2 linked regions of the Sphingobium yanoikuyae genome follow. The protein of the gene in region 2 interacts with the protein of the main gene of each other region in a pairwise test. Links are inferred from orthologs where the notes say so. Each region holds a gene or a part of one and is shown on either strand. Other genes may lie near its edges.

The links.
Region 1: the proteins of recA (region 2) and dprA interact in binary tests that used the Bacillus subtilis proteins (3 or more experiments, as listed by UniProt). The link is inferred for Sphingobium yanoikuyae from one-to-one orthologs.

What each region holds. Positions count from the first base shown.
Region 1 is NZ_CP053021.1:2,053,528-2,063,928, forward strand. What follows is about bases 4,015-6,950. They hold dprA (DNA-processing protein DprA), read right to left. Parts: upstream 6,056-6,950; coding sequence 4,973-6,055; downstream 4,015-4,972. Other genes in these bases: topA (type I DNA topoisomerase), read right to left, coding at 4,015-4,349; HH800_RS10185 (FHA domain-containing protein), read right to left, coding at 4,445-4,972; plsY (glycerol-3-phosphate 1-O-acyltransferase PlsY), read right to left, coding at 6,052-6,666; HH800_RS10200 (sugar O-acetyltransferase), read right to left, coding at 6,835-6,950. In the rest of the region: HH800_RS10170 (ABC1 kinase family protein), read left to right, coding at 1-1,017; HH800_RS10175 (hypothetical protein), read right to left, coding at 1,075-1,764; more of topA, read right to left, coding at 1,761-4,014; more of HH800_RS10200, read right to left, coding at 6,951-7,377; murI (glutamate racemase), read left to right, coding at 7,477-8,280; hemA (5-aminolevulinate synthase), read left to right, coding at 8,464-9,690; HH800_RS10215 (class I SAM-dependent methyltransferase), read right to left, coding at 9,882-10,401. UniProt on the Bacillus subtilis protein: Protein that helps load RecA onto ssDNA during transformation. Binds cooperatively to circular ssDNA, is able to bridge different segments of DNA. Favors the loading of RecA onto SsbA- or SsbB-coated ssDNA and formation of RecA-DNA filaments.
Region 2 is NZ_CP053021.1:3,948,797-3,956,591, reverse strand. Bases 2,480-5,364 are described here. They hold recA (recombinase RecA), read right to left. Parts: upstream 4,515-5,364; coding sequence 3,444-4,514; downstream 2,480-3,443. Other genes in these bases: HH800_RS18980 (ATP-binding protein), read right to left, coding at 5,068-5,364; HH800_RS18985 (response regulator), read right to left, coding at 4,627-4,983; HH800_RS18995 (hypothetical protein), read left to right, coding at 3,081-3,266; HH800_RS29505 (methyl-accepting chemotaxis protein), read left to right, coding at 2,480-2,992. Also shown: HH800_RS19010 (DUF5694 domain-containing protein), read left to right, coding at 1-731; HH800_RS19005 (polyphosphate kinase 2 family protein), read left to right, coding at 797-1,582; more of HH800_RS29505, read left to right, coding at 1,664-2,479; more of HH800_RS18980, read right to left, coding at 5,365-7,488; HH800_RS18975 (DUF2062 domain-containing protein), read right to left, coding at 7,536-7,795. UniProt on the Bacillus subtilis protein: Multifunctional protein involved in homologous recombination, DNA repair and competence.

The sequences.
Region 1 (10,401 bases), 1.9 Mb from region 2 along the record:
CTGCGCCTCATCACCCATCTGGCCGGCATCGTCGAAGCGAGCAGCCGCGAGGCGCGCCGTTTCCAACCGCAGGCGCTGGTGCAGCAATTGCTCGACACCGTGCTGGAGGAACTGGATTTCACCCAGGAAGGTCGCAATGCCGACCGGCTGCGCGAAGACCTGGCTGACAACCCGGCCGTGGTCATCCCGGCGATCCACTGGACCTATTGCGCGGAAACCGTGCTGGTCATGGACTATATCGACGGTGTGCCGCCGCGCGACGGCGACACCTTGCGCGCTGCCGGCATCGATCCGGTCGCGATCGCCGACCTTGGCGCGGCGCTGGTGCTCGACATGGTGCTGGTCCACGGCCGCTTCCATGGCGATCCGCATCCCGGCAACCTCCTCTGCCTGCCGGGCGACCGGCTCGCCCTGCTCGACCTGGGCCTGATCGGCCATGTCAGCGCGCGGCGGCGGCAGGAATTCCTGTCCTTCATCCTCTCGCTGCGCTCCGGCGACGCCCGCACCTTGGCCGACACGCTGTTGGTCTGGTCAAAGGCCAGTGCGCCAGGTCCCGGCCGGGTGCTGGACGCCGCCGAGCAATTGGTCGCCCGCCACGGCAGCGGCCCGCTGGTCCTCACCCGCATGGTCGCCGACTTCTTTCCGCTGCTACGCAAGGAGGGGCTGGTGCTGCCGCCCGACCTCGCCCTCATCTTCAAGGCGCTGATCACGATGGACGGGGTGCTGGGCGCGATCCAGCCCGGCTTCGACCTGTCGCAGGCGCTGCAAAAGGCGCGCGGCCGGCTGGTGATGAACCAGGTCGCTGCGGCCCATGCCCCGGAAAAGACCGTTGCCCTGCTGCTCGAACTCTCGCGCATCGCCGACGACGCCCCGCGCCTGTTGCGCGCGCTGACCCGCCGGCTAGAGGCAGACACGACGCCCGCCACCCCGTCCCCATCGGACCAAGGCAGCAAATGGATCGCCGCCGCCATCCTCGCCGCCGGCGCCCTGATCGCTGCCGCCCACCATTTCGGCTAGCCTATCGCCTATTTTTATCCGCGCAGCAGCGAGACAAGCGAGAAGCCGGCCAGCCGATCAATTGGCCGGCGCTTCATTTTCCGCGATGATCGACAGGGCAAAGTCGCGCGACCGCTTTACCAACGTGCGGACCGTGTCCGGCCCGTCATAGCCTTCATAGGTGGCGACAAGGATCGCCTTGCTCGCCGCCGTCGTCAGGCAACCGCCAACGCCGATCGCCACCTGAGCCTGCTGGGTCTGCATCGTCATCGATCCGCCGATGATGGCGCAGCTATCGTCCATTCCCATCGGCACGACCTTGCCGCTGGTCTGGGTCTTGGCACCGAACAGCGTCTCCATCCCCTTGTCGATGGCCACATTGCTATCGTCCTTGTCCAGAAACGCCTTGAACGCCGGCGTGTCGAACTCCGCTTCCATGAGCTTCAGGAACTGGTCCCGCTCCAGCGTCGCCATCAGTGCCGCGACCGGCGCCTTGACAAGGATATAGCGATCCAGCTTCGTCAACGTCGCCTCGCAGGCAAAGAGGGTCAGGACCGTGACATTCTGCGTGTCCATGGTCGCCATCATCTGCGCCAGCGACGCCATCGGCCCCTTGGGCGGGCAATAGCCCTCCGGCACGGTCCAGTGCAGTTCCTTGTCGCCGACCTGGAAGCGCACGACCTCCGGTTCGGCGGCCAGCGCGGGGCTGGCCGCCGACAGAAGCAGGGCGACGATGGCGAAGGCCCGCCCCGCCATGGCGCCGATCATGCCTTGGCGGTCTCCGCCTTCTTCTTGGCCGGGGCCTTCTTGGCTGCGGGCTTCTTTTCGCCCGCTTCCTTCTTCGCCGCCGGCTTCTTGGCGGCCGCCTTCTTCGCCGATGCCTTCTTGCCCTTCTTGGCCGGGGCCGCCGCTGCACGCGCGTCGATCAGCTGGGCCGCCTCCTCCAGGGTCAGCGCGTCCTGCTCGATCGTCTTGGGCAGGGTCGCGTTGGTCGTGCCGTCAGTGACATAGGGGCCATAGCGGCCCGCCATCAGCTTGATCTCCGCCTCGGTGCGCGGATGCTTGCCCAGCACCTTCAATGGCTCCCGCGACGATCCGCCACGCCCGCCCTTGTTCGCCGCATCGGCGAGCTTGGCGACGGCCATGTTCATGCCCACCTCGAAAATCTCGGCGGTCGAGGACAGGCGGCCATATTTGCCGTCATGCAGCAGATAGGGACCGAAGCGGCCGATATTGGCAACGATCGGCAGCCCGGTTTCCGGGTGCAGGCCGACCTCGCGCGGCAGGCTCAGCAGCTTGATCGCCCAGTCGAGCGTCATCTCGCCATCGGGCAGATCCTTGGGGATCGACCCGCGCTTGGCTTCCTTGCCCTCGCCCATCTCGATATAGGGGCCGAAACGGCCGGACTTCTTGACGATGTCCTGCCCGGTCTCGGGATGCTGGCCCAGGATTTCGGGACCGGTATCGGCGCCATCGCTGCCGCCGGGCTGGCCGAACTTGCGGGTATATTTGCACTCGGGATAGTTGGAGCAGGCGATGAACGCACCGAAGCGTCCACCACGCAGCGACAGCTGGCCATCGGCGCAGAGCGGGCAGGCGCGCGGATTGCTGCCGTCCGCCTTAGGCGGGAACAGCATCGGCTCCAGGAACTTGTCCAGCTCGGCCGTGATGTCGGACGGCTTCTGCTCCATGATCTCGGCGGTCTTGGGCTTGAAGTCCTTCCAGAAGGCTTCGAGCACTTCCTGCCACTGGGCGCGGCCGCCGGAAATCTCGTCCAGCTCGTCTTCCAGGCCGGCAGTGAAATCATAAGAGACATAGCGCTCGAAGAAGCGCTCCAGGAAGGCCGTGACAAGCCGCCCGCTCTCCTCGGCGAAGAAGCGGTTCTTCTCGACGCGGACATAGTCGCGGTCCTTCAGAACCTGCAGCGTCGAGGCATAGGTAGACGGGCGACCGATGCCCAGCTCTTCCAGCTTCTTCACCAGCGAGGCTTCGGAATAGCGCGGCGGCGGCTGGGTGAAATGCTGTTCGGCGCTCACCTTCTTCTTGGCCGGCGCGTCGCCTTCGCTCAGGCGCGGCAGCAGCTTGCTGTCGTCATCCTCGGCATCGTCGCGACCTTCTTCGTAAAGGGCGAGGAAACCGGGGAAGATCACCACCTGACCGGTGGCGCGCAACGTATGGCTGCCGCTGCCGTCGACCATGTCGATGGTGGTGCGCTCCAGCCGGGCTGACGCCATCTGGCTCGCCAGCGCGCGCTTGAAGATCAGGTCGTAAAGGCGCGCATGATCGCCGCCGCCGACCTTGTCGCGATGGAATTCGGTCGGGCGGATGGCTTCGTGCGCTTCCTGCGCATTCTTGGCCTTGGTCTGATACTGGCGTGGCTTTTCGGGCAGATAGCCGCCGTCATAGCGCTCCGCGATCGCCTTGCGCGCGGCGGAGATGGCGCTGCCGTCCATCTGCACGCCGTCGGTACGCATATAGGTGATCGCGCCGTCCTCGTAGAGCTGCTGCGCGATCCGCATCGTGTGGCTGGCCGAGAAGCCCAGCTTGCGCGCGGCTTCCTGCTGCAGGGTCGAGGTGGTGAAGGGCGGCGGGGGATTGCGGGTGAGCGGCTTCGTCTCGACCTTGTCGACGGTGAAGCGCCCGGCCTCCACGTCCGCCTTAGCGGCCATGGCATCGCCTTCCTTGCCGATGGTCAGGCGGTCGATCTTCTCGCCCTTCCAGCGGACCAGGCGCGCGGTGAAGCCCTGCCCGCCCTGCTCCATCTCGGCCGAGATCGACCAATATTCCTGCGGCACGAAGCTTTCGATCTCGCGCTCGCGCTCCACCACCAGGCGCAGCGCGACCGATTGGACGCGGCCGGCCGACTTGGCGCCGGGCAGCTTGCGCCACAGCACCGGCGACAGGGTGAAGCCCACCAGATAGTCGAGCGCCCGGCGCGCCCGATAGGCGTCGATCAGATCCTCGTCCAGCGCGCGCGGCTTGGCCATCGCGTCCAGCACCGCCGCCTTGGTGATGGCGTTGAACGTCACCCGGTCGACCGTCTGCGGCAGCGCCTTCTTGGCGCGCAGCACTTCCTGCACATGCCAGCTGATCGCTTCCCCTTCGCGATCAGGGTCAGTCGCCAGGATCAATCGCGTGGCCTTCTTCGCCTCGTCGGCGATGGCCTTGAGCTGCTTGCCCTTGTCGCCATAATTTTCCCACGACATGGCAAAGCCATTGTCGGGATCGACCGACCCGTCCTTGGGCGGCAGGTCGCGGATATGGCCGTAGCTGGCCAGGACATGGAAATCCCCGCCCAGATATTTCTCGATGGTCTTCGCCTTGGCCGGCGATTCGACAATGACAAGTTGCATTCAGGCCCCGGTTTGGAAGTCTCTCACGTATACGCGCGAGTTTGATCGAGTGACCTAACGAAGGTCAACAGCGGACACGCTTGGCGCGAGCTAGCTCATTTGATCAGGCTAGAACAATGGACTTTCTGGAAACGAAGAACATAATCTCCAACGACCACAGTGTCGCCGTCATCCAGCTCCACGCTGCCGCCCGCCCTCACCTCTCGTCCATTCACATGCACACCGTTGGTTGAGCAATAATCTTCAAGAAACACATGCTCCCCCTCCGATATCAAGCCACAATGGAAGCGAGATATGTCATCAGCGCTCAACATCAGATCATTCCCTGGATCCCGTCCGATTGTAACCCTCGAATTCAGCGCAACAAAAAGGACTATTCCTTTATGCACGACCCTTTCAGGTGGCTCGCTTTGAATTTTTAATATTCCTACAGCAAAGCGTCTTTGCGCCCCTTGGGAAGTATTCGGATCCAGCAACAAGCGTGTAATTTCTATCGCGATCTCGCCCCTACGTTTGCGATTCTCCTTGCTCACCGTCCGATAGGCAACAAAAATGCTGGCGCAGGCAGCGATCAGCGCTGCCGAAAGTGTTCCCCATATCGGCAATGCTATCAATTCTAACATTTAGCTTACACTCACTTTCCCACCCGCCTGCCGTTCCAGCCCGCCCGCCAGCTCCAGTTCCAGCAGCACCGTCTGCACGATAGCGGGCGACAGGCCGGACAGGCGGATGACCTCATCCACCGCCACCGCGACCGGCCCCAGCAGCGCGATCACTGCCGCGCGATCGGCGTCGGCGACATCGCTCGACACCGGCTGGCCGATAAAGTCGAAGCTGCCCTGCCGCACCATGCGGGGATCAAGCCCGCCGACCGCCTCCAATATATCATCGGCATTCTGCACCAATGTCGCACCCTCGCGGATCAGCAGGTTGCAGCCCTGGGCGCGCGGGTCGAGCGGCGATCCCGGCACCGCCATCACCTCGCGCCCCGCCTCGGTCGCCAGCCTTGCGGTGATCAGCGACCCGGATTTGGGTGCCGCCTCCACCACCACCGTGCCCAGCGCAAGGCCAGCGATGATCCGGTTGCGCGCCGGGAAATGCCGGGCGAGCGGCTGGGTGCCGGGCGGATGCTCGGTCACCAGCAGGCCACGTTTCGCCACATCTTCCTGCAAGGCGGCATTTTCGGGCGGGAAGCCGATGTCGATGCCGCTGGCGATCACGCCGATCGTGCCGCTGTCGATCGATCCGCGATGCGCTTCGGTATCGATGCCGCGCGCCAGGCCGGACACGACCACCGCGCCCCGTTCACCCAGCTGCTGCGCCAATATCCGGGCAAAGCGGCAGGCGGCCGCCGACGCGTTGCGCGCGCCGACCATGGCGATGCACGGCCGCGCCGCGATCGCGGCATCGCCCCGGATGATGAGCGCGGGCGGCGCGCCCTCCATCTCGGCCAGCAGCGCGGGATAGTCGGCATCGCCCATCAGCAGATAGCGGGCGCCGATCGCGCGGGTCGCGGAAATCTCCCGCTCGATCGCGGCAGCATCGGCCACCCGCGCCTCGCCCCCACCGCGCGCGGCGAGCATGGGAATGGCGCGCAGCGCCTCGGCCGCGCTGCCGAAGCGCGCGAGCAACTGGCGGTAGCTGACGGGGCCGATCCGGGGGGATCGGATCAGGCGGAGACGGTCGAACCGCTCCTGCCCGCTCACTCGGTGGCGGCTTTCTGCTTGGAACTGCCGACCTTGGGCTCCTCGCCCTTTATCAGCCGGGCGATATTGGCACGGTGCCGCCACAGCACGATCAGCGCGAGCGCCAGGCTGACCGGCACCAGATCGATCCGGCCAAAGGCGAACATGGCGATCGGTGCGCTGACTGCGGCCGACATGCCGCCGACCGACGACCATTTGGTGCCGAACAGCGCCCCCAGCCACACGACCGCAAAGACGATGCCGGCCGGCCAGTACATGGCCGTCACCACACCCATCATCGTCGCCACGCCCTTGCCACCGGCAAAGCGCAGCCAGACGGGGTAGCAATGGCCGATGAATGCCATGGCGCCCGCCATCGGCCCGCCACCATCCACCAGCGCCGCGCCGATCAACACCGCCGCCGCACCCTTGAGCAGGTCGAGCAGCAGGGTCGCCGCCGCCAGCCCCTTGCGCCCGGTGCGCAGGACATTGGTCGCGCCGATATTGCCCGACCCGATCTGGCGCAGGTCGCCAGCGCCGGTGAAGCGCGTCAGCAGCAGGCCAAAGGGGATCGAGCCGAGCATATAGCCCAGCACCAGAACAAAAGCGGGAAGCAGCCAGGGAGGTGTCATGAAATTCGCCGATAAAGCGTTTTCAAAGCAGGTGGAACAACTGCTGGCTCGGAAAACGCGGTACATCAAAAGATCAGAACGGGACAGCCGATGCAATCGGCCGGCCTGTTCTGATTGTTGCGCGTGACCATAGCGTGACAGGCGCGGGGGGCAATGGGCAGTATCGGCTTACCGCACCCGTGCGGGATTGCCGACCACGGTTGCGCCGGCCGGCACGTCGCGCGTCACCACGCTGCCCGCACCGATCAGCGCATCGTCGCCGATCGTCACGCCAGGCAGGATGATCGCGCCGCCGCCGATCCACACATTGCGGCCGATGGTGATCGGCACGCCCCATTCGATGCCGGTGGCACGCTCGGCCGGATCGCGCGGATGATCGGCGGTCAATATCTGCACCCCGGTGCCGATCTGCGTGCCGTCGCCGATGGTCACCGGCACGACGTCCAGGATGACGCAGTTGAAGTTCAGGAACACGCCCGCGCCCAGGAAGATATTGAAGCCATAGTCGCAGTGGAAGGGCGACCGGATCGTCGATCCCGCCCCCAGCGCGCCCAGCCGCTCGCGCAGCAATTCCTCGCGCTCGGGCGGCAGGGTCGCGTTGAAACGCTGCATCCACGCCGCTGCGGCCAGCTGGTCCGCGATGATTTCCGGATCGCTCGCATGATAGGGCTCACCCGCGATCATCTTCTGTTTCATGCTGGGCTGCGTCATCATTCTCTCCTTCGATCGGCCCGCGAGGTGGCAGCGACCGGCCCGCTTTGCAAGCACCGGGCGTTGACACTCCCGCCCCATGCCGCGACACAGGCGCGCATGACGGTCGCACCAGACGCTCCCATCCTTTTCTTCGATTCCGGCGTGGGGGGCCTGTCCATCCTCGCCCCGGCCCGCGCCGCCTTGCCGAACGCCCCGGTCGTCTATGCCGCCGACAGCGCCGGCTTCCCCTATGGCACCAAGAGCGAGGCGGAGATCGCCGCGCGCGTGCCCGCCCTGCTCGGTCGGCTGGTGGAGCGCTATCGCCCGCGCCTCGCCGTCATCGCCTGCAACACCGCCTCGACCATCGCCCTGCCGCATGTCCGCGCCGCGCTCGACATTCCGGTGGTCGGCACCGTCCCGGCGATCAAGCCGGCGGCGCTATTGTCCAAAAGCCGGGTGTTCGGCGTGCTGGGCACCAATGCCACCGTGCGCCAGCCCTATGTCGACCGACTTGCCGCCGAACATGGCGCCGACTGCACCGTGCTGCGCCATGGCAGCGCCGCGCTGGTGCAACTGGCCGAGGCGAAGCTGCGCGGCGAAACGCTCGATCCCGCCATCGCCCGCGACGCACTGGCGGGGCTTCTCGATCAGCCGGGTGGCGATCGGATGGACATGGTCGTCCTCGCCTGCACCCATTTTCCGCTAGTGGAACAAGAACTTGCCGCCGCCGCGCCGCATCCGATGGGCTTCGTCCATGGCGGCGAAGGGATAGCCCGGCGCATCGCCTTCCTGACCGAAGGACAGCCCTGGCCGGATGCGCCCTCGCCCGGCATCGCCGTCTTCACCCGCGTCGATGACAAGGTCGAGGCGCTGCGCGACGCGCTGGCCAGCTATGGCCTTGATCGCATCGACGCGCTCTGACCCTAGGGGGTAGGCCATTTGTCCAATGGCAAAGCGTTTCGATCACACTGATAGGGAATCTGCGTATCGTTGCGAGCGGTTATCGCTGGCAATGGCAGGCGCGCGCAGGTAAATGCACTCCTCAGGCAGAGGATGGCGCGACCATAGAAGAACCGGCGCGCGAGCAACGGGAAGAACGGCGTAGTGAATTACAAGCATATCTTTTCGCAGGCGATCGACCGGCTCCACAGCGAGGGCCGCTATCGCGTGTTCATCGACATCCTGCGTAACAAGGGCGCGTTCCCCAATGCCCGCTGCTTCCACGGCCATAACGGCCCGAAGCCGATCACCGTCTGGTGCTCGAACGATTATCTCGCCATGGGCCAGCATCCCAAGGTGGTCGCCGCCATGGAGGAAGCGCTCCATGATGTCGGCGCTGGATCGGGCGGCACCCGCAATATCGGCGGCAACACCCATTATCATGTCGACCTGGAGGCGGAACTCGCCGATCTGCATGGCAAGGAAGCGGCCCTGCTCTTCACCTCGGGCTATGTCTCGAACGAAGCGACGCTCTCGACCCTCGCCAAGATCCTGCCGGGCTGCATCATCTTTTCGGACGAGCTGAACCACGCCTCGATGATCGCGGGCATCCGCAATTCGGGCTGCGAAAAGCGCGTCTTCCGTCACAATGATCTCGATCATCTGCGCGAACTTCTCGCCGCCGAGGATCCCGAGGCGCCCAAGCTGATCGCCTTCGAAAGCGTCTACTCGATGGACGGCGACGTGGCGCCGATCGCGGAAATCTGCGACCTGGCCGACGAGTTCAACGCGCTCACCTATCTCGACGAAGTCCATGCCGTGGGCATGTATGGTGCGCGCGGCGGCGGCATTTCGGAGCGCGACGATGTCGCGCATCGCCTGACCATCATCGAAGGCACGCTGGGCAAGGCATTCGGCGTGATGGGCGGCTATATCGCCGCCGACCAGATGATCGTCGACGTGATCCGCAGCTATGCGCCCGGCTTCATCTTCACCACCTCGCTCTCGCCCGTGCTGGTCGCCGGCGTGCTGGCGAGCGTGCGGCACCTGAAGGGCTCCAGCGCCGAGCGCGAAGGCCAGCAGGCATCCGCCGCCAAGCTCAAGCAGTTGATGCGCGACGCGGGCCTGCCGGTTATGAACTCGGTCACCCATATCGTGCCGCTGATGGTGGGCGATCCGGTCAAGGCCAAGCGGATCAGCGACATCCTGCTCGCCGAATATGGCGCCTATGTGCAGCCGATCAACTATCCGACCGTGCCGCGCGGCACCGAACGTCTGCGCTTCACGCCTGGCCCGGCCCATAATGAAGAGATGATGCGCGACCTGGTGTCGGCGCTGGTCGAAATCTGGGATCGGCTGGAACTGGAACTGCTGGAACGCCAGGCAGCCTGACCGGACAGGAACGGGGCGGCCGATCGCAGCGCCGCCCTGTCCTATCCGCGCAAAAGCCGCTATGATGAGCCAGGTCGGAGCCATCCGCCCCGACGCCCGTCCCGCAACAAGATGTCCTACATTGGATATCAAATGTCACAATGTGCGGGAAATATGCGAAGTTAAGCGCAGCCTTTCCTACAAATCCAACATCAGACCCGGATCAGCCCGCCCCTGACCGCATAGCCGCGATAGAGCGTCCGGACATGGGGGAAGCCGCCCATATCCTGTGCCAGTCGGTTGATCGCGCCGTTGAGTTCGCGCCGGGGCGAGACGTGGAACCGCTCCAGCCAGCCGAACAGCGCCCGCTTCCAGAGCGTCGGCAATTCCTCCTGCTGGCCGAAATCCACGATCTCCAGCTTGCCGCCCGGCGCCACGCAGCGCACCGCCTGGACCAGCGCCATTTCCCATTCGGGGATCATCGACAGCGCATAGCTGATGAACACCCGCTCGAAGCTCGCCCGGCCGAACAGCGCCTGCGGATCAAAGCCGCAGGCATCGCCCTGCGCCAGCGTCACCCGATCCGCCATGCCCGCCTTCGCGACCGAAGCCCGCGCGGTGCCCAGCATCGCATCGCTGATATCGACGCCATAGAGCCGCGCCTTGGGCCAGGCCTTGCCCACCGCGATCAGGTTGCGGCCAGTGCCGCAGCCAATCTCCAGCACAGCGCCG
Region 2 (7,795 bases):
ACGTACCGGCTGCCACGACCGAGGTCGAGCGGCGTCTGGCCGCCTGGCCGGAGCGACCGACGGCATCGGATCGGCGCCATCTGGCGGCCTTGTTCCTGGCGGCGGCGGATCAGGGATCGGCGCTGGTGCAATGGCTGCGGCTGGACGGCGCGGACCGTCATGTGGGGGATGGGCTGGACGCCATATTGGTGGCGCGGCTGGAAACGCTGCGCCAGCGTCGCAACGAGGAGTTCCTGATTGCCGCGCCGCTGGCTGCCAGGCTGGGGCTGGAGCGGCTGGAACCGATGGACGACCACAGCGCCGACCGGCTCTATCGCAATGCCGAGGAGGAGAAGGCAGTGGGCGCGGCGATCATGAAGGCGTGGGACAATGAAGCGACGGCGCGGCGCAAGGCGGCCGATGCGGCGCTGCAGCCCGGCATCCGGACGGGGGCCGGCGTGCTGGCGCTCTATCGCGCCTATAATGCGCCGGATCAGGCGCAGACCATCTATGACAGCGATTTCGGCGCGGCGCTCACGGAGCCTTCGCCCGAGCGTTTCGGGCGCGGCTATGCCGGCTATTGGGAGGTGCGCAACCTGCGCATGGCGGCCAATATTCGCGACGTCTTCGCCGCCGCGCCGGGCCAGCGGATGCTGGTGATCGTCGGCGCCTCGCACAAATTCTATCTCCAGGCCTATCTCGACATGATGCACGATGTGCGGCTGGTCGATACCGACGCCATACTGCACTGAGGCCGCGCTTGCTCTTGGCGGCAGGGTTCGATCTAATCGGCCGTCCCCTTGCAGGAGAGCGGCGCATGACGATCAATCTGTCGGACTATGAGACCGGGGCGAAGTTCAAGGGTGATTATGATGCGGCGCTGCTGGCGCTGCAGCATCGCCTGTCGAAGATCCAGGTCGCCCATATCCTGCATCGCCGCCGGACCGTCATCATGCTGGAAGGCTGGGATGGCGCGGGCAAGGGCGGGATCATCAAGCGGATGACCGCGGACTGGGACCCGCGTTACTATCAGGTCCATCCGATTGCCGCGCCGACACGCGAGGAACTGGACCATCATTTCCTCTGGCGCTTCTGGACCCGGTTACCCGCCAGCCAGAATATCGGCCTGTTCGACCGCAGCTGGTATGGCCGGGTGTTGGTCGAGCGGGTGGAGAAATATGCCACCAAGGCGGAATGGAAGCGCGGATACAAGGATATCAACGCGTTCGAGGCGCAGCAGGTCGAGACCGGCACCAACATCATCAAGCTGTTCGTCCACATCACCCAGGAGACGCAGGACGAGCAACTGGCGCAGCGGCTGGATACGCCGTGGAAGCGGTGGAAGACCGGCACCGACGATTATCGCAACCGGGCCAGGCGGGCCGAATATTGGGATGCGATGCACGACATGTTCGAGAAGACCGACACCAAGCAGGCGCCCTGGAAGGTGATCGACAATAATAATCGCAAGGCCGGACGAATCGCGGCGCTAACCTATGTGGCGGAGCGGCTGGAGAAACTGGTGCCGATGGATTTCCCGGCGCCCGATCCCGAGGTGGTCAAGCTGGCACGCGAGGCATTTGGCTATAAACCGGCCAAATAATTCCGTAAAAACAACGATCTGTAACAAAAGCGTCATCAAATACTAAGCGGTCATTTACCCTTTTCTTCTAGGCCGGGCGCCATGTACGCGCCCCAGATGCTCGATCGGCCCGACCCGGAGCCGCATGTTGCCGCCGGCACCGCCTTGCCCTTTGCGCAGGGCTGCGCTGCGGTCCGGCTGGGCCAGCCGCTCAGCCAGGCGGTCGACCGCTTCCAGGACGATGCGGCGCTGCGGCTGCTGCCGGTGGTGGACGCCGCCGATCGGCCGGTGGGGGCCATTTATGAGCGCGACATGCGACGCATCCTTTTCAACCCCTTCGGTCATGCGCTGCTGCGCAATCCCAGTTTCGGCGGGCGGCTGGATGAGCATGTGCGGCCGTGTGCGATGGTGGAGCAGAGTGCCAGCGTCGAGCGGCTGATCGATCTTTATGCGGCGCAGGGGAGTGATTGCGAGGGGCTGATCGTGACGCAGGGCGGCCATTATGCCGGCGTGGTCGACGGCCCGCTGCTGCTGCGGCTGGCGGCGGAGCGGGATACGCGCGATGCGCTGGCCCGCACCCGGCGGCTGGAACATGTGACGCGCGAGAGCGGCGCATTTCGCGCGGATGTCGAGGCGCTGATCGCGGATCTGGTCGGCATGGCCGACATGCTGTCGGCGCGCGCTGAACAGGCGGTGGAGCGGGCGTCGGGCAATGGCGAGGCGGCGGCCGGCATGGCGGTCGCGGCGGAACAGACGGCCGACAGCCTGCACGGCATTGCCAGCGGCGGGCAGGAACTGGGCGGGCTGTTCCAGGCAATGGAAAGCCAGGTGCGCGCGGCGGGCGAAGCGATCCGCGCGGCGGTGGCGCAGACGCAGGTCGGGGCCGAGCAGACGGCGGCGCTGCGGGTCGAGGCGGACGGGATCGGCGCGGTCATCACCCTGATCGACGATATTGCGCGGGCGACCAGCATGTTGGCGCTCAATGCCAGCATCGAGGCGGCACGGGCCGGTGAGGCCGGGCAGGGCTTTGCCGTGGTGGCGCGCGAGGTGAAGACATTGGCGAGCCAGACGCGTGAGGCGGCGGCCGAGATCGGCCAGCGCATCGGCCATGTCCGGCTGGCGGTGGAGACGGTGGCGCAGGGGCATCTGCACATGGACGCGGCGATGGCGACCGCGAACGAGGTGTCGGCATCGGTCTTCTCGGCGGTGGCGCGCCATGGTGCCTTCAGCCGGTCGATCGCCGCGAGCCTGTCGGAAGCCGGATCGTCGAGCGACCATATCCGCCAGAGTGCGCGCCAGATCAGCGATAATGCAAGCGCGGCGGCAGCAGGCGCCCATGACATCGGCGTTGCGGCGGGGCAACTGGCAACGGTCGCGCATCGGTTGGACGATCGGGCGAGCCGGTTCCTGCAGGCGATCCAGGCAGGTTGAACCGCACAAAGCCTCTGGTAACGGCGCAAAAAGCAGCTAGTCTTGCACCCAATGGGTCCGGCACGGGCCGAAAATGGGAGAGAAGATCATGCTCGTCATGTTCGTCGGCGTCGATCGCACCGAAACCGCGGTCAACCCTACCCAGGTGACCTTCGTCTCATCCGTGACCGACGGCACCCGCATCCGCTTTGGCGAAGGCCGCAGCGTCACCGTGACCGAACCGATCGCCGAGGTGCTGGATTCGCTCAACCGCGCCCTGCGGCCGCACGAATAGCGGTCTTTTCCCTCTTCCCCTCCGTTGTGCCTGCATGGCGACAGCCCTGTCGCGCGCCCGGCAGGTAAAAGGCCCGCCGCGCCATCGCGCAACGGGCCTTTTCAGAGCGTGAAGCCAGAGGTGGACGAAAGGCAGGATCAGGCGCCCGGTTGATCCGGTCGGGCGCGGTCGTCCTGCTTAGTCGTCATCCCCCGCTTCGGGTCCGGCCATCATCCCTTCGGCGACTTCCTCGGTCTTGCCGCGGATCGCCTTTTCCAGGCGGTCTGCCATTTCGGGATTTTCCTTGAGGAAGGTCTTGGCGTTTTCGCGACCCTGACCAATGCGGACCGAGTCATAGGAGAACCAGGAGCCCGACTTCTCGACCAGCCCGGCCTTGACGCCGATGTCGAGCATTTCGCCGATCTTGGAAATGCCCTCGCCATACATGATGTCGAATTCGACCTGCTTGAAGGGCGGGGCGACCTTGTTCTTCACCACCTTCACGCGGGTCGCGTTGCCGACGATATCGTCGCGATCCTTGATCTGGCCGGTGCGACGGATGTCGAGACGGACCGAGGCGTAGAATTTGAGCGCGTTGCCGCCGGTGGTGGTTTCCGGATTGCCGTACATCACGCCGATCTTCATGCGCACCTGGTTGATGAAGATCACCATGCACTTGGAGCGGGCGATCGACCCGGTCAGCTTGCGCAGCGCCTGGCTCATGAGGCGCGCCTGCAGGCCGACATGGCTGTCGCCCATCTCGCCCTCGATCTCGGCACGCGGCACCAGCGCGGCGACCGAGTCGACGACGAGGATGTCGATGGCGTTGGAGCGGACCAGCGTGTCGACGATTTCCAGCGCCTGTTCGCCGGTGTCGGGCTGCGACACGATCAGTTCGTCAATGTCGACGCCCAGCTTCTTGGCATAGATGGGGTCGAGCGCATGTTCCGCGTCGACGAAGGCGGCGGTGCCGCCGGCCTTCTGGGCTTCGGCGATCGCATGCAGCGTCAGCGTGGTCTTGCCCGAGCTTTCGGGACCGTAAATCTCGATGATGCGGCCCTTGGGCAGGCCGCCGATGCCGAGCGCGATGTCGAGGCCGAGCGAGCCGGTCGAGATCGATTCAATCTCGATCTTCTCACGGCTGCCGAGCTTCATCGCGCTGCCCTTGCCGAAGGCGCGATCAATCTGGGCGAGCGCCGCCTCCAATGCTTTCTGTCTGTCCATTGTGCCTGTCTTCTTGGAATCGATGAGTGAGAGCATAGCGGTCATCGGCCTATCCCCTGTCAAGCGGATCGCGTCGAGTCACTCGGCGCCTGCCAATGATGTATCCCGTTTGTTCCTGCGGAACAAGAGGGGAACGGAAATTTCCTATCCTGCCTATTCAGTCGGCGAGAATCTTCTCCAGCGCGCGCTCCACGGCGCCGATGGTGAAGGGCTTGGCCAGCGTCGGCCGATCGGCATGGCCCTGCGGCAGATCATCCGCCATGCCGCCGGTGGCGAACAGGAAGGGAATCGACTGCTGCGCCAATATGTCGGCGACCGGCCAGCTTTTTTCACCCTGGAGATTGCAGTCGAGCAGGGCGGCGTCGAACCCGCCCTCGCGCGCCAGGGCGCACGCCTCGTCCACCGACGCGGCGGTCGCGTGGAGGCGATAGCCGAGCGCGTCGAGATAATCTTCCAGCATCATGCCGATCATCGCTTCATCCTCGACGATGAGGATGGACTTGCCGTCAGCCATGCGCCCTTGTCCCTTGTTCTTGCTTCCCATCGCTAGCCAAAGGGGCAGGCGATGCCCAGCATAATCGTTTGCCGGCGGGCAAGTTCATTCCACCGCCGGTCGCATCGCCAGCGCGTCGCGCGCCGCTTCGGCCAACTGGTTGACGGAAAAGGGCTTGGGCAGGAAGGCGACATTGGCGATGTCGATCGACTTGCGCAGTTGCTCCTCGGCATAGCCGGACATGAACAGCACGGGGAGGTCGGGGAAACTGCGTCGCGCCTGCGCCACCATCGCCGGCCCATCCATATTGGGCATCACCACGTCGGAGATCAGCAGGTCGATCTTCTCGCCGCCGCCCAGCACTTCCAGCCCCTGTTCGCCGTCGCTGGCAGTCAGCACCTTGTAGCCCTGCCGGGTGAGGGCGCGTTCGGCCACGGCACGGACCATATCCTCATCCTCGACCAGCAGCACCGTGCCGGTGCCCCAGGTTTCGCTGCGCTTGATCGGCGTCTTGGGCTTGGCCTGCTCGATGTCGCCGCCGGCATAGACCGGCAGATAGATGACGAAGCTGGCGCCCCGGCCCAGTTCGGATTCGGCGAAGATATAGCCGCCCGACTGCTTTACGATGCCGTAGACGGTGGAGAGGCCAAGACCGGTGCCCTTGCCCAGTTCCTTGGTGGTGAAGAAGGGTTCGAAGATCTTGGACAAGATGTCGGGCGGGATGCCGAGGCCCGTGTCGGACACGCGCAGCGCGGTATAGTCGCTGATCGGCAGAATTTGTTGCCGCATCTCGCGCACGCGGTTCGCCGGCACGCCATAGGTCTGGATATTGAGCGTGCCGCCTTCGGGCATGGCGTCGCGGGCATTGACCGCCAGGTTGATGATGACCTGTTCGAGCTGGCCGGGGTCGGCGCGCACCGCGCCGAGGTTGCGGCCATGGCTGACGTCGAGCTTCACATTCTCGCCGAGTAGGCGCTTCAGCAGGTTGGAGACGTCGGCGACGATGTCGGGCAGTTGCAATATCTGCGGGCGCAGCGTCTGTTGGCGCGAGAAGGCGAGCAGCTGGCGGGTGAGGCCGGCGGCGCGATTGCTGTTCGACTTGATCTGGGTGATGTCGTCATAGTCGCTGTCGCCCGGCGTATGGCGCATCAGCATCAGGTCGCAATGGCCGATGATGGCGGTCAGGATATTGTTGAAGTCATGGGCGACGCCGCCCGCCAGCTGGCCGATCGCCTGCATCTTGGTCGCCTGTGCGACCTGGCGCTTGAGCTTCGATTCCTCGCTATTGTCCTTGAGGCTGAGCAGCACAGCGGCCTCGCCCAGGCCGCGCACGCCGGCAAGGCTGAGCGCGATCGGTTCTTCGGGCTGTTCGCGCATGCGCACGGCGATGTCGCCCGACATTTGCGGGCCGACGGCAAAGCGGCGCACCGCGTCGGCCACCGCCGCCTGATCCTCGCGCACGACAAGGTCGCCGGGATAGCTGGGCGTTTCGGCATCCTTGATGCCGGCGGCGCGGGCGAACGCCTTGTTGACGAACAGCACCCGGCCGTCGCGATCGGCCATGGCGAGGCCGAAGGGCAGCAGCGAGAGCAGGGTTTCGATATAGGAAAGGGCCGATGTGCCGCCGCCGCCGGCCGGCTCGTCGATCAGCAGCAGCAGCATCGGGCCGTCCTGCGCCCCATTCTGGATGCCGCCCGGCTGGGTGGCGCGGCGCAGCGGCACCTGCAGCAGGCGCAGCGGCAGGCCGCCGCTTTCCTCGCGCGCCAGGAACAGCCGGCCCTTGTCATCGACCCGCATATGGGCGGCGAAATCGCGGCCGGTGATGTTGGCATCGATCCGTCCGGCGGCGCGCAGCAGGAAGGCGCCGTTGGCGGCGCGGATGCGCCCCTCGCCGCCGATCATCACCGCCATGATGCCGGCTTCGCCCAACTGTCGCCCGGCCTCGCCCGTCAGGACGCGATGGACATCGTCGAGCGCGCTGGGCTGGCGCATCGGAGTGAAGCGCCAGAGCAGATAATCTTCCGAGCGACCGGTGCGGGTGATGTCGACGTCGAGGCGCAGGGTCGCATGGGCGATCGCCTCCACCTTGGCCTCACCATCGCGCCAGGCGGCGCGGGCGGCGGCGGTCAGGCTCTCGATCAGCGAGGCATCGGCATTGACGGCCGGAGGCGAGGGATAGCCGGGGAACCATTCGCCGAACAGGTCGCTGGCGCAGACCAGCCGGCCGGCGCGGTCGGTGACGGCGATCGCCATGCTGGAGGCGTCGGCGGCGGCGCGCGCCACGGTCCAGTCGGGCACGGCATCACTGGCGGACAGCGGCGGGGGATAGAGGCGGCGATACCAGGCGAGCAGCGCGGCGATGGTGATGACCGTGGCGGCAAAGCCGGCGGCCAGCGCCCAGTCGCCGATGGCATAGAGGACGATCGCGGCGGAGGCTGCTGCGGCGAGCGCGAGCAGAGGCACGAAGCTGCGCGACGGGGCCTGCCCCATCCACGCCTCATCATCCCTGTTTACCCGCGCGACCATCGGCGCCGTCCCCTTAAGCCCTTACAATGGAACCATGACGCCACGGATCAGACCCGGGCGATCTCTTCCAATGCGCTGCTTTCGGTGCGCTTGCCAATCCTCAATTTGCGCGCCTGCCACTTGCGCCCCATGCGGCGGCGCCAGAACCAGTCGGCGCCGACATAGCCGACCACCGCGCTGGCGAGCGAGATGAGGAAGAGGCCGAGCAGCATGGCCGGGGCGGCTTCGGAAAAGAGCCAGGCGCACCATTGGCCGATCGAGGCATGGCCATCGACCAGTGCCATGAAGCCGGAGGCGTCAGCGCTGC